Regions from separate parts of the Telluria sp. ZT3P25 genome, predicted to be linked through region 1. Evidence: predicted binding sites of a transcription regulator. Region 1 holds the regulator's gene; each other region holds the start of a gene.
The links. The regulator sigma-54, encoded in region 1, starts transcription at its own class of promoters, with help from an activator protein. The targets are predictions, from matches to a motif close to TGGCANGNAANCTGCTTT.
Positions count from the first base shown of each region.

Region 2: the regulator sigma-54 is predicted to act here: its motif matches at 1,541-1,558, upstream of AC56LY_RS21420 (TldD/PmbA family protein).
Region 3: the regulator sigma-54 is predicted to act here: its motif matches at 1,314-1,331, upstream of AC56LY_RS12005 (PEP-CTERM sorting domain-containing protein).

Region 1 is NZ_JCASIJ010000002.1:781,189-784,488, reverse strand. Features, by position in the region: gene AC56LY_RS22120 (enoyl-CoA hydratase/isomerase family protein) at 1-190, opposite strand, end outside; gene hpf (ribosome hibernation-promoting factor, HPF/YfiA family) at 289-645, opposite strand; gene AC56LY_RS22110 (RNA polymerase factor sigma-54) at 720-2,207, opposite strand; gene lptB (LPS export ABC transporter ATP-binding protein) at 2,222-2,977, opposite strand; gene lptA (lipopolysaccharide transport periplasmic protein LptA) at 2,974-3,300, opposite strand, start outside.
Region 2 is NZ_JCASIJ010000002.1:637,781-641,080, reverse strand. Features, by position in the region: gene AC56LY_RS21420 (TldD/PmbA family protein) at 1-1,395, opposite strand, end outside; gene AC56LY_RS21415 (class I SAM-dependent methyltransferase) at 1,748-2,533, shown strand; gene AC56LY_RS21410 (S1C family serine protease) at 2,641-3,300, shown strand, end outside.
Region 3 is NZ_JCASIJ010000001.1:2,697,831-2,701,130, reverse strand. Features, by position in the region: gene AC56LY_RS12010 (putative bifunctional diguanylate cyclase/phosphodiesterase) at 1-658, shown strand, start outside; gene AC56LY_RS12005 (PEP-CTERM sorting domain-containing protein) at 689-1,276, opposite strand; gene AC56LY_RS12000 (DUF4124 domain-containing protein) at 1,447-1,866, opposite strand; gene AC56LY_RS11995 (2-hydroxyacid dehydrogenase) at 2,059-3,051, shown strand; gene AC56LY_RS11990 (hypothetical protein) at 3,141-3,300, shown strand, end outside.

The DNA.
Region 1 (3,300 bases):
CCGCGCACAGTGCTTTTTCGCTGCTGCTGGTGATCACGACCGCATCGACGGCAGCGTCACGCTGCCAGTCGAGCAGGATCGCGGTCAGCGCGCGCACCATGTCCAGTGACAGCGAATTGAGCGCCTTGGGACGGTCTAGCGTGATGATGCCGGTGCGGTTGGCGATGCGGGTCAGGACGTGTTCGGACATGGCGTGATCCATCGAAAGGAAACACGTATTTTACCGGCAGCGGGATGCAAAAAGGGCGTCCCGAAAAGACGCCCCTGGCGGTGGTGACCTGCGCTCGATCAGGCGACAGCGACGTCGGCTTCGTCGACGTCCAGGCGTTTGATCGCTGTGCGGTTATGGTCTTTGAGCATCTGCTTGTGCTTCAGGATTTGTCGATCCAGTTTATCCATCAACATGTCGATCGCGGCATACAGGTCTTGCGCGACGCTCGCCACGTGCAGGGTCTTGCCCGACACCTGGACATTGATTTCAGCTTTTTGCCTTTTTTCTTTTTCAGTGAGGTTATCGACGGCCAGGAAGACGTGGGTATCTATGACTTGATCGAAATGGCGAATAATGCGTTCCAGCTTATTCTGAACGTATTCACGGATGGCAGGGGTTACTTCGAGATGGTGACCACTGATGGTGAGGTTCATACACACTCCTTTGAAGATGTCACGTCGCTTGCACCACACAGGAGCTGAAGGCACAGACTGTATGAGCGGCGTTGTTACAAGGCTTTGCGGAGACTGACGGGGGGGATCTTGAGCGCTTCACGGTATTTTGCGACCGTCCTGCGCGCAATGACCATGCCTTGTTCCCCGAGCATTTCCGCGATCTTGCTGTCGGATAATGGATTCTTAGGGTCTTCTGCTCCTGTCAATTGTGCGATGAGCGCACGGATTGCCGTTGAGGATGCTTCGCCTCCCGCTTCGGTGGCAACGTGGCTGCCGAAGAAATACTTCAACTCGAACATGCCGTGCGGGGTCAGCATGTATTTCTGGGTTGTGACACGAGAGATGGTGCTCTCGTGCAGACCTAGTGTATCAGCTATCTCGCGCAAAACAAGGGGCCGCATGGCAACCGCGCCGTGGCTGAAAAAGTTGCGCTGGCGCTCGACAATCGCCTCGGCCACACGCAGAATCGTGTCGAAACGCTGGCGCATGTTCTTGATGAGCCACTTCGCCTCTTGCATCTGCGCGCCCATCTGGCTCTCGCTGCGGCCCTGCTTGAGCATCGTGGCGTACAGGCTGTTCACGCGCAGGCGCGGCATCACGTCCGGGTTCAGCGTGACCGCCCAGCCATTCTTCGCGCGCCGCACGATCACGTCCGGCACCACGTAATCCGACACGTTCGACGCGAACGCGGCGCCCGGATGCGGATTGCACTGGCGGACCACAGCCTGCACTTCGCGCAGGTCTTCGTCGTCGCAATCGAGCGCTTTTTTCAGCTTGCTGTATTCGCGCTGCGCGAACCAGGTCAGGTAGCCTTCGACGATCTTCAGCGCCATGCGGCGCGTGACCATCGGCACGCCCGGCATGCGCCGGATCTGCAGCGCCAGGCATTCGGCCGCGCTGCGCGCGCCCACGCCCACCGGGTCCATGCTCTGCACCATCGCCAGCGCGCAGCGCAGTTCGTCGAGATCGACCTCGAGTTCTTCGGGCAGCCGCGAGTGGATGTCGTCGAGCGGCTCGTCCAGGTAACCGTTGTCGTCGAGCGCGTCGATCACCAGTTCGGCCAGTGCGCGATCGCGGGTCGAGAGCAGCGTTTCGCGCACCTGTTCCATCAGGTGTTCGCGCAGCGTGATGGCGCACGCCTCCAGCTGCGGGCGGCCGTCTTCGTCGTCGCTGCTGCTACTGCTGCCGGACGACGCGCCGCTGCCTTCGCTCCACTCGTTGTCGGGCCGGTCGCCATCGACCGCGCCGCCTTCAGCGCCCTCGCCTTCGGCCGGCGCGCTGCCTTCACCTTCGGCCTGCTGGCCCGGCGCCGGTGGCGCCTCGCCGGATGCCGGCGCATTGTTGATGGCCCCATCGGCCAGCAAGCGCACCGAATGATCGAGCGGATCGTCGAGCCTTTCGAGCAGCGGGTTATCGCCCAGTATCTGCTCGATCTCCTGGTGCAGTTCGAGCGTCGACAGCTGCAGCAACCGGATCGATTGCTGCAGCTGTGGCGTGAGCGCCAGGTGCTGCGAAGTGCGGAGCTGAAGGGACTGTTTCATCAATTGGTCATGGCTTACATGCGGAAATGTTCACCAAGGTACACGCGGCGCACCGACTCGTCGGCGATGATATCGTCGGGACGGCCGGATGCGAGCACCGCGCCCTGATTGATGATGTAGGCGCGGTCGCAGATGCCAAGCGTCTCGCGCACATTATGGTCGGTGATCAGGACGCCGATCTTGCGCTCCTTGAGGAAGCGCACGATGCGCTGGATCTCGATCACGGCGATCGGGTCGACACCGGCAAAGGGTTCATCGAGCAGCACGAAGCGCGGATTGGTGGCCAGTGCGCGTGCGATCTCCACGCGGCGCCGCTCGCCGCCCGACAGCGACAGCGCCGGGTTCTCGCGCAGCTTTTCGATCTGCAGGTCGGCCAGCAAGTTGTCGAGCCGCTCGCCGATCTGCGCTTTGGTCAGCGACTTGCCGTCGACCTTCTGCAGTTCGAGCACGGCGCGGATGTTTTCTTCCACCGTCAGCTTGCGAAACACCGACGCTTCCTGCGGCAGATACGACAGGCCGAGCACCGCGCGGCGATGGATCGGCAGGCTGGTGATGTCGGTGCCGTTGATGCTGATCGAGCCGGCATCCGACGGCACCAGGCCGACGATCATGTAGAACGAGGTGGTCTTGCCGGCGCCGTTCGGGCCCAGCAAACCCACCACCTCGCCGCATTCGACGTCGAGCGACACGTCGCGCACGACCAGGCGCTTGCCATAGCTTTTCTGCAGGCCCTTGACGACCAGCGTGCTGCGATCGTTCAGCTCCGTCATTGCGTGCCTCCGGCCGGCGTACGCTTGGGCGCCAGGATCAGCGTGCCACGTCCGCCGCCAACCTTGCTTTCGCCGCTGACGTCATTGCGCACGGCGACGACTTCCTTGCGGTTGTCGTACGAGATGAACGGGCCAGTCATCTGGTTGGTCATCCGGTCGTTTTCGAGTTCCTTGACGACCGCGTTCGAGTACAGGCGCACCAGCTCCGAACGTTCATCGTATTCGATGCGTTCGGCCTGACCCTCGACCCACAGGTTCGGGCCGCCGTCGCGCTTCTGCCGGAACGTGGCAGGCTTGCCGTTGGCCGCGGTGAGCGTCACGCT
Region 2 (3,300 bases), 140 kb from region 1:
CAGCTGGCCGCCAAACTGCGAGTTGTAGCGCTGCTGGTCGATCGAGAACGAACCGTCGCCGACGATGTAGATACCCTTCTTGATGCCCTTGACCATTTCGTCCGGCGTCAGCTTGGTCTTGCCCGGTGCGAGCGAGACGTTCGGCATGCGCTGGAACTGGACTGTGTTCCAGCCATCCGCATACGAGCAGCCATGCGATTCTTTTTCGCCGATGATGTGGGCCTGGTCGCGCGTGGCCTGGAAGTTGACCAGGATGCCGTCCTTGATGATGTCCCAGCGCTTGGACTTGACGCCCTCGTCGTCGAAACCGATGGCGCCCAGCGAGCCTGGCGTGGTCTTGTCGGCGAAGATGTTGACGATCGGCGAGCCGTACTTGAAGGTCTTCGATTGCAGCTTCTCGAGCGTGGCAAAGCTGGTGCCGGCGTAGTTGGCTTCGAAGCCCAGCACGCGATCGAGTTCGGTCGGGTGGCCGACGTTCTCGTGGATGGTCAGCCACAGGTGTTCGGGCGCCAGCATCAGGTCGTACTTGCCCGGCTGGACCGACTTGGCAGTCAGCTTGCGCTTGGCGTCGCGGCCTGCGGCGCGGGCGTCTTCGATGATGTCATACGATTCGGTGTACAGCGTGGCGATACCGCCAGCGGCCTTGATCTTGTGCTCGGGCCGCGCGTCGAAGTACTCGTACCCCTTGCCCACCGGGGAGCTGAGGCCCGCGCGCGAGCGGAACTTGCCGCTGGCCTTGTCGACCGCGGTAGCCGAGAACGGCGCCCACAGGCGATGCACGTCCTGGTCGATGTACGAGCCGTCGGTGGAGGCAAAATACTTTTGCTGGTTCACCTGGAACAGCATCGACTGCATGAAGTTCGCGCCGCCTTCCATGCCGGCCTTGTTCGCGGCGATCAGCATGTCGGTCTTCTCGGCGATCGGCACGGTGCGCCAGTCTTTCTTGATCGGGGTGCTCCATGACACGTCACCCACGCCCTTGACTGGTGCGAGGCGCACCGGTTCGGTCTGCAGCTTGGCGTTCGCCTTGGCGATTGCCACGGCCTGGCGCGCCGCATTCGCGATGCCATCGGTCGACATGTCGGACGTCGCAGCAAAGCCGTACGCGCCATTCACGATCACGCGCACGCCCACGCCGGCCGACTCGGTATTGGCCACGTTTTCGACGTTCAGCTCGCGCGTGGTGATGAACTGGTTGAGGTAGCGACCGATGCGCACGTCGGCGTAGCTGGCGCCGGCCTTGGTGGCGGCGTTGAGCGCGACATCGGCCAGCGCCTTCTTGGCGGCCACTGGCATGCTGCTGGTGAGCTCCTCGGCAGCGATGGCGCGTCCGAAAGGCAGCAGCATCGAGGCGGCTGCCCCGCTGCTGAGATTAAGAAAGGTACGGCGTTCCATGAGATCTCCTGAATAACCTTCGTCCGGGCAGCGGTTCCGCGAACAGCTCGGGCCGCTCTTGTAATTACAGCTCTTATGCTTTGGTTTTATGACAGATGAAAACGTGACAAACCGCTCAACCATAGCAGTAAGTTAAGCTTTTGAATAGGCAATTGTTGTGCCACCTCAATGCACAAATATGTACGTACTTTGGGTAGACGCTCGCGCACCTTGCAGGCCGCCAGTACTGGCGAAAACGCCCTGCGCATATGCATATGTGACGAACGCTTGACTGTGCGCCGCGCCTCCCGGATCATCAGCGCAGCGACGACGGCGCACCGCCCGTCGTCAACCATCACGGAGACCTCGCACGATGAAACGACTGATCCTGGCCGCAATGCTGGCAACCGGCATGGCCGGCGCCGCCCACGCGGACGACGCCCTGAAATCCGCCATCGCCGGCGAGCACCGCGCCGCCGCCAACAAGGCGCGCGACGCGTTCCGCCACCCTTACGAAACCCTGACCTTCTTCGGCATCAAGCCGACCATGACGGTCATCGAACTCTCGCCGGGCGGCGGCTGGTACACCGAGATCCTGGCGCCCTACCTGCGCGAGAACGGCAAGCTGATTGGCGCTGCCGGTGCGCCTGAATCCCGCGGCGGCAAGGCCTATCGCGAAAAGCTCGCTGCCGACGCCAAGGTGTATGACAAGGTGATGCCGGTCGTGTTCGAGCCGCCGACCCGCTTCGAGCTGGGCGCGCCGAACAGCGCCGACATGGTCGTCACCTTCCGCAACCTGCACAACTGGCTGGGCGCGGGTGACGAAGCCGTGGTCACGACGCTCAAAGAAGTCCACAAGGTCCTCAAGCCAAACGGCGTGCTGGGCGTGGTCGAGCACCGCCTGCCGATCAAGATGACGCAGGATGCGAAGGCATCGAGCGGCTACATGCATGAAGCGTATGTGATCCGCATGGCCGACCTGGCCGGCTTCAAGCTGGCCGCCAAGTCGGAAGTGAATGCCAATCCGAAGGACAAGGCGGATCATGAAAAAGGCGTGTGGACGCTGCCGCCGGTGCTGGCCAACAAGGACAAGGACCGCGAAAAGTACATGGCGATCGGCGAAAGCGATCGCATGACGCTCAAATTCGTCAAGAAATAAGCAGCCTGCATGACGTGGGAAGGCCAAGGGCCTTCCCCGTATTTTCTTTTGCGGCGCACGTGTATATTCTTCCGGTTGATAGCCCCCTAGCGCAACCGAAGGAAACCATGAAGACTTTGCGATTCGCCGTTCTCGCGCTGGCCGTCTCCGGCGCGCTGCATGCCCAGGAAACCACGCCGCTAGACGTCCAGCCGGCCGCCGCGACCGCCGTTCCCACCCCCGCCGTGCCAGCCGCAACGCGCACCACCACGCCCGCCCCCGCCCTGCCTGCCGTTGAAAATTCGGTCGTCAAGATTTTTGCGACCGTGCGCCGGCCCGACCCGTACAAGCCCTGGACCAAGTCGGCACCAGCGGCCATCACGGGCTCCGGCGTCATCATCGAAGGCAAGCGCATCCTGACCAATGCCCACGTGGTGGACTACGCCAGCCAGGTCGAGGTACAGGCCAGCCAGTCGGGCGACAAGGTCTCGGCGAAGGTCATCGCGCTGGCGCGCGGCCTGGATCTGGCGGTACTGGAGCTCGACGATCCCTCGTTCTTTGACAAGCGCCCGCCGGTGCCGCGCGCCGCCGTGCTACCGGACGTGCGCCAGCAGGTGTTCGCCTACGGCTACCCGGTCGGCGGCAATTCGCTGTCGACCACTACCGGCATCATCTCGCGCGTGGAATTCGTCAACTACGGCGCGTTCAGCTCGGGCCTGCGCATCCAGATCGACGCCCCGATCAACCCGGGTAACAGTGGCGGGCCGGTGATCGCCGGCGAGCGCATG
Region 3 (3,300 bases), on a different contig from region 1:
GATCGACCGCTGGGTGCTCACGAGCACCCTGGCCTGGATCGCCGAGCACAACGATGAGCTGGTCAATACGCGCTTCGTCTGCATGAACCTGTCGGGCGCGTCGCTGAACGACGAGCGCTTCGTGCAGGACACGTTCGACATCCTGGGCCGCTACGTGCATGTGGCCAGCCGCCTGTGCCTGGAGATCACCGAGAGCGTGGCCTTGCACGACCTTGACAACACGCGCCGCTTCATTGACCAGGTGCGCAGCTTCGGTGTGAAAGTGGCGCTGGACGACTTCGGCGCCGGCTACACATCGTTCTCGTACCTCAAAGAATTGCCGGCCGACGTGCTCAAGATCGATGGCAACTTCATCGTCAATATCAATGCGCACCCGGCCAACGTGGCGATTGTCGAGGCGATCGTCAGCCTGGCGGTCAATCTGGGCATGAAGACGATCGCGGAATGGGCCGAGGATGCGGCCACGGTCCAGACGCTGCAGGAAATAGGCGTCGATTATGTGCAGGGATTCGTCGTGGCGCGCTCGATGCCGCCCGAGCGCCTGCTGGAAGGGCGCTCCAGCGCCAGCTTTACCCAGGACGCCACCTTGCTGGCAATGCTCGGCGAGTGGGACAAGCCGCCAACGTCCCATCTGGCCAGCGTCACGCGCTTGCATTAGCCGGCAACGACTGTGTCGATGCAGGGCCGCTCAGGCTGCGGACTTGACGGCGTTGCGACGGCGGCGGGTCGTATAGCCCATCAGCGCCAGGCCAGCACCGATCAGTAGGCCAGTTGCGGGCTCCGGCACTTCGCCGCCTGGCGGAACGTCCACATCAGCGGTATTGAACGTGATCGTGCCGAAATTCCAGAAGCCGTCCGGCGAAATCGATTCATCATTGAAATCTTCGAAAAACTCGAGGCGCAGGATGCCGTCGGCATCCACGCTGAAGCTCAAGCCTTCGGCAACCAGATCAACCAGGTCCACGAATGTTTCCGTACCCGGCTCGTCGAGATCATCGCTGGGGTTCAGAATGACGCCATCGGTATTCGCAAAATTGGTAAATGCGAAACCAATCTCCGACAACCAGCTGGGCGTGAATGCGGTCACGTTGAAGTTGTAGCTGACGCTGGTGATGGTCGCATTGGCGCCGACATTGATTTCGTAGACGTCGTTACCCGCGTCGCCGATTTCCCCCGTACTCTGGACACCTGCAACGTTGAACGTAAACGGCGTGGCGAACGCAGAGGTGCAGGCGAGAAGCGACAGACCGACCAATAATTGTTTGAATGAGCGCACTGGCAAGATAACCTCCGATAAGTATATGCTTATCAGTTATGCAATTAGCATGCCAATCTTCCAATAATGAATAGGTTATTGATTTAACTGGCTATTTTGAGCATGCTCAAGCCGGTCAATGATTTAGTGTAAATTGTATCGACAGTTTTCATTGAATGGACAGGGCACACTCAATCAAGGCGGGCCAACGCTGTTGTCGACCGTACGTCACTCAACATGAACTGCGCGCGCGCTGCCTTGAGGGTCGCGATGTCACTGGCCAGGGCCCTGGCCGCGACATGCGTCATCGGCACCCGGATGCGCTGCGATATACGCGGAGACTCGCGCTGCGACTCGCGCTGAGATACGCGCGGCAGCGGCAGTACGTTCGCTTCGGCCGCCAATGGGTGGGCATGAACGCGCGTCACACCATCGTTGGCGAGTTCGCCCGCCATGCGCACGGTGGTGGCGCCGGCTTCGCAAGGGCGATCGGTCAGGGTCACGCGGCCCGCGTCATCCACACACTTGACGATGCTGGTCTCGGAAAATGCGACTGGCGCAGCCATCGTGGTGACGGCCAGCAGGGCCAGTTGGCAAATATGACGCTTCATGATCGACTCCTCGGTTCGGGTATAAATTTAACAACTTAATTGTCTTATTTGCATCATTCCGGTTCTGTGCGCCATTTCACATTCATTTGTAGGTCTGCGCGCCGTTCATTTGCAAGCGTGCGACGGTAAGTCTGTGCTTATCGCGGTCAAGGGCGTATAACGGCTTGACCATCACCCAGCCAGGAGAAACGCTTGAAAACAGCCGTATTCAGTGCACGCCGCTATGACAAGACCATGCTGGCGCAGGCCAACGATGGTGTCGGCCATGCGCTGCTGTTCATCGAAGAGCGGCTCAGCGTCGAGACGGCGAGCCAGGCGGCGGGGTGTGTTGCCGTGTGCGTATTCGTCAATGACACCGTCGACGCGGGCGTGCTGGACATCCTGGCGCGCCAAGGAACACGCCTGGTGGCCACGCGCTCGACCGGTTATAACCACATCGATGCCGCGGCCGCACGCCGGCTCGGCATCGAGGTCGTGCGCGTCACCGACTATTCGCCGAATTCGGTCGCTGAATTTGCGGTTGGCCTGTTGCTGGCTGTGAACCGCAAGATTGCGCGCGCCAGCGTGCGCACGCGTGAAGGCAACTTCGATCTCGACGGCCTGATGGGTTTTGACCTGCACGGCAAGACGGTCGGCGTGATCGGCACCGGCAAGATCGGGCTGATCTTTGCCCGCATCATGGCCGGTTTCGGCTGCACGCTGGTGGGCCATGACCTGTATCCGACGCCGGCATTCGAAGCGCTCGGCGGCCGCTATGCCAGCGTGGACGAGCTGCTCGCCTGCAGCGATGTCGTCTCGCTGCATTGCCCGCTGCTGGAGACGACGCACCACATCGTCGATGCGGCCGCCCTGGCGCGCGTCAAGCGTGGCTGCGTGCTGATCAACACCAGCCGCGGTGGCCTGGTCGATACCGACGCCGTGGTGCAGGCGCTCAAGACCGGCCAGCTGGGCGGGCTGGCCATCGACGTCTATGAACAGGAAGCGAGCCTGTTCTTCCAGGACCTGTCGTCGACGATCATCCTGGACGACGTGATCCAGCGTCTGGTGTCGTTCCCGAACGTGATCGTCACCGGCCATCAGGCCTTCTTCACGGTCGAAGCGATCGGCCAGATCATGCGCACGACCATCGACAGCATCAGCGCATTCGAGCGCGGCGAACCGCTCGTCAACCGGATTCCTGGCTGATGCAGGGTGCATGAATCGCTCCGCTTGCTGGACAGGTCGCCGAGCCTGCGCTACGGTGCAGGGATCAGACCAGCCACGGAGCAGAGCACATGCACATCGAGACGGTCCGTTTCGAGCGGATATTCGACGTCCAGTCCGGGGCATTCAGTTTTGAAGCGGATGGCAAGCGCGAGTTCAGCGTGATCTTCGATCACAAGAGCGTGCCTGATGCAGGCTCGACCTTTGCCGTTGTCCTTGACGAACCGGGCA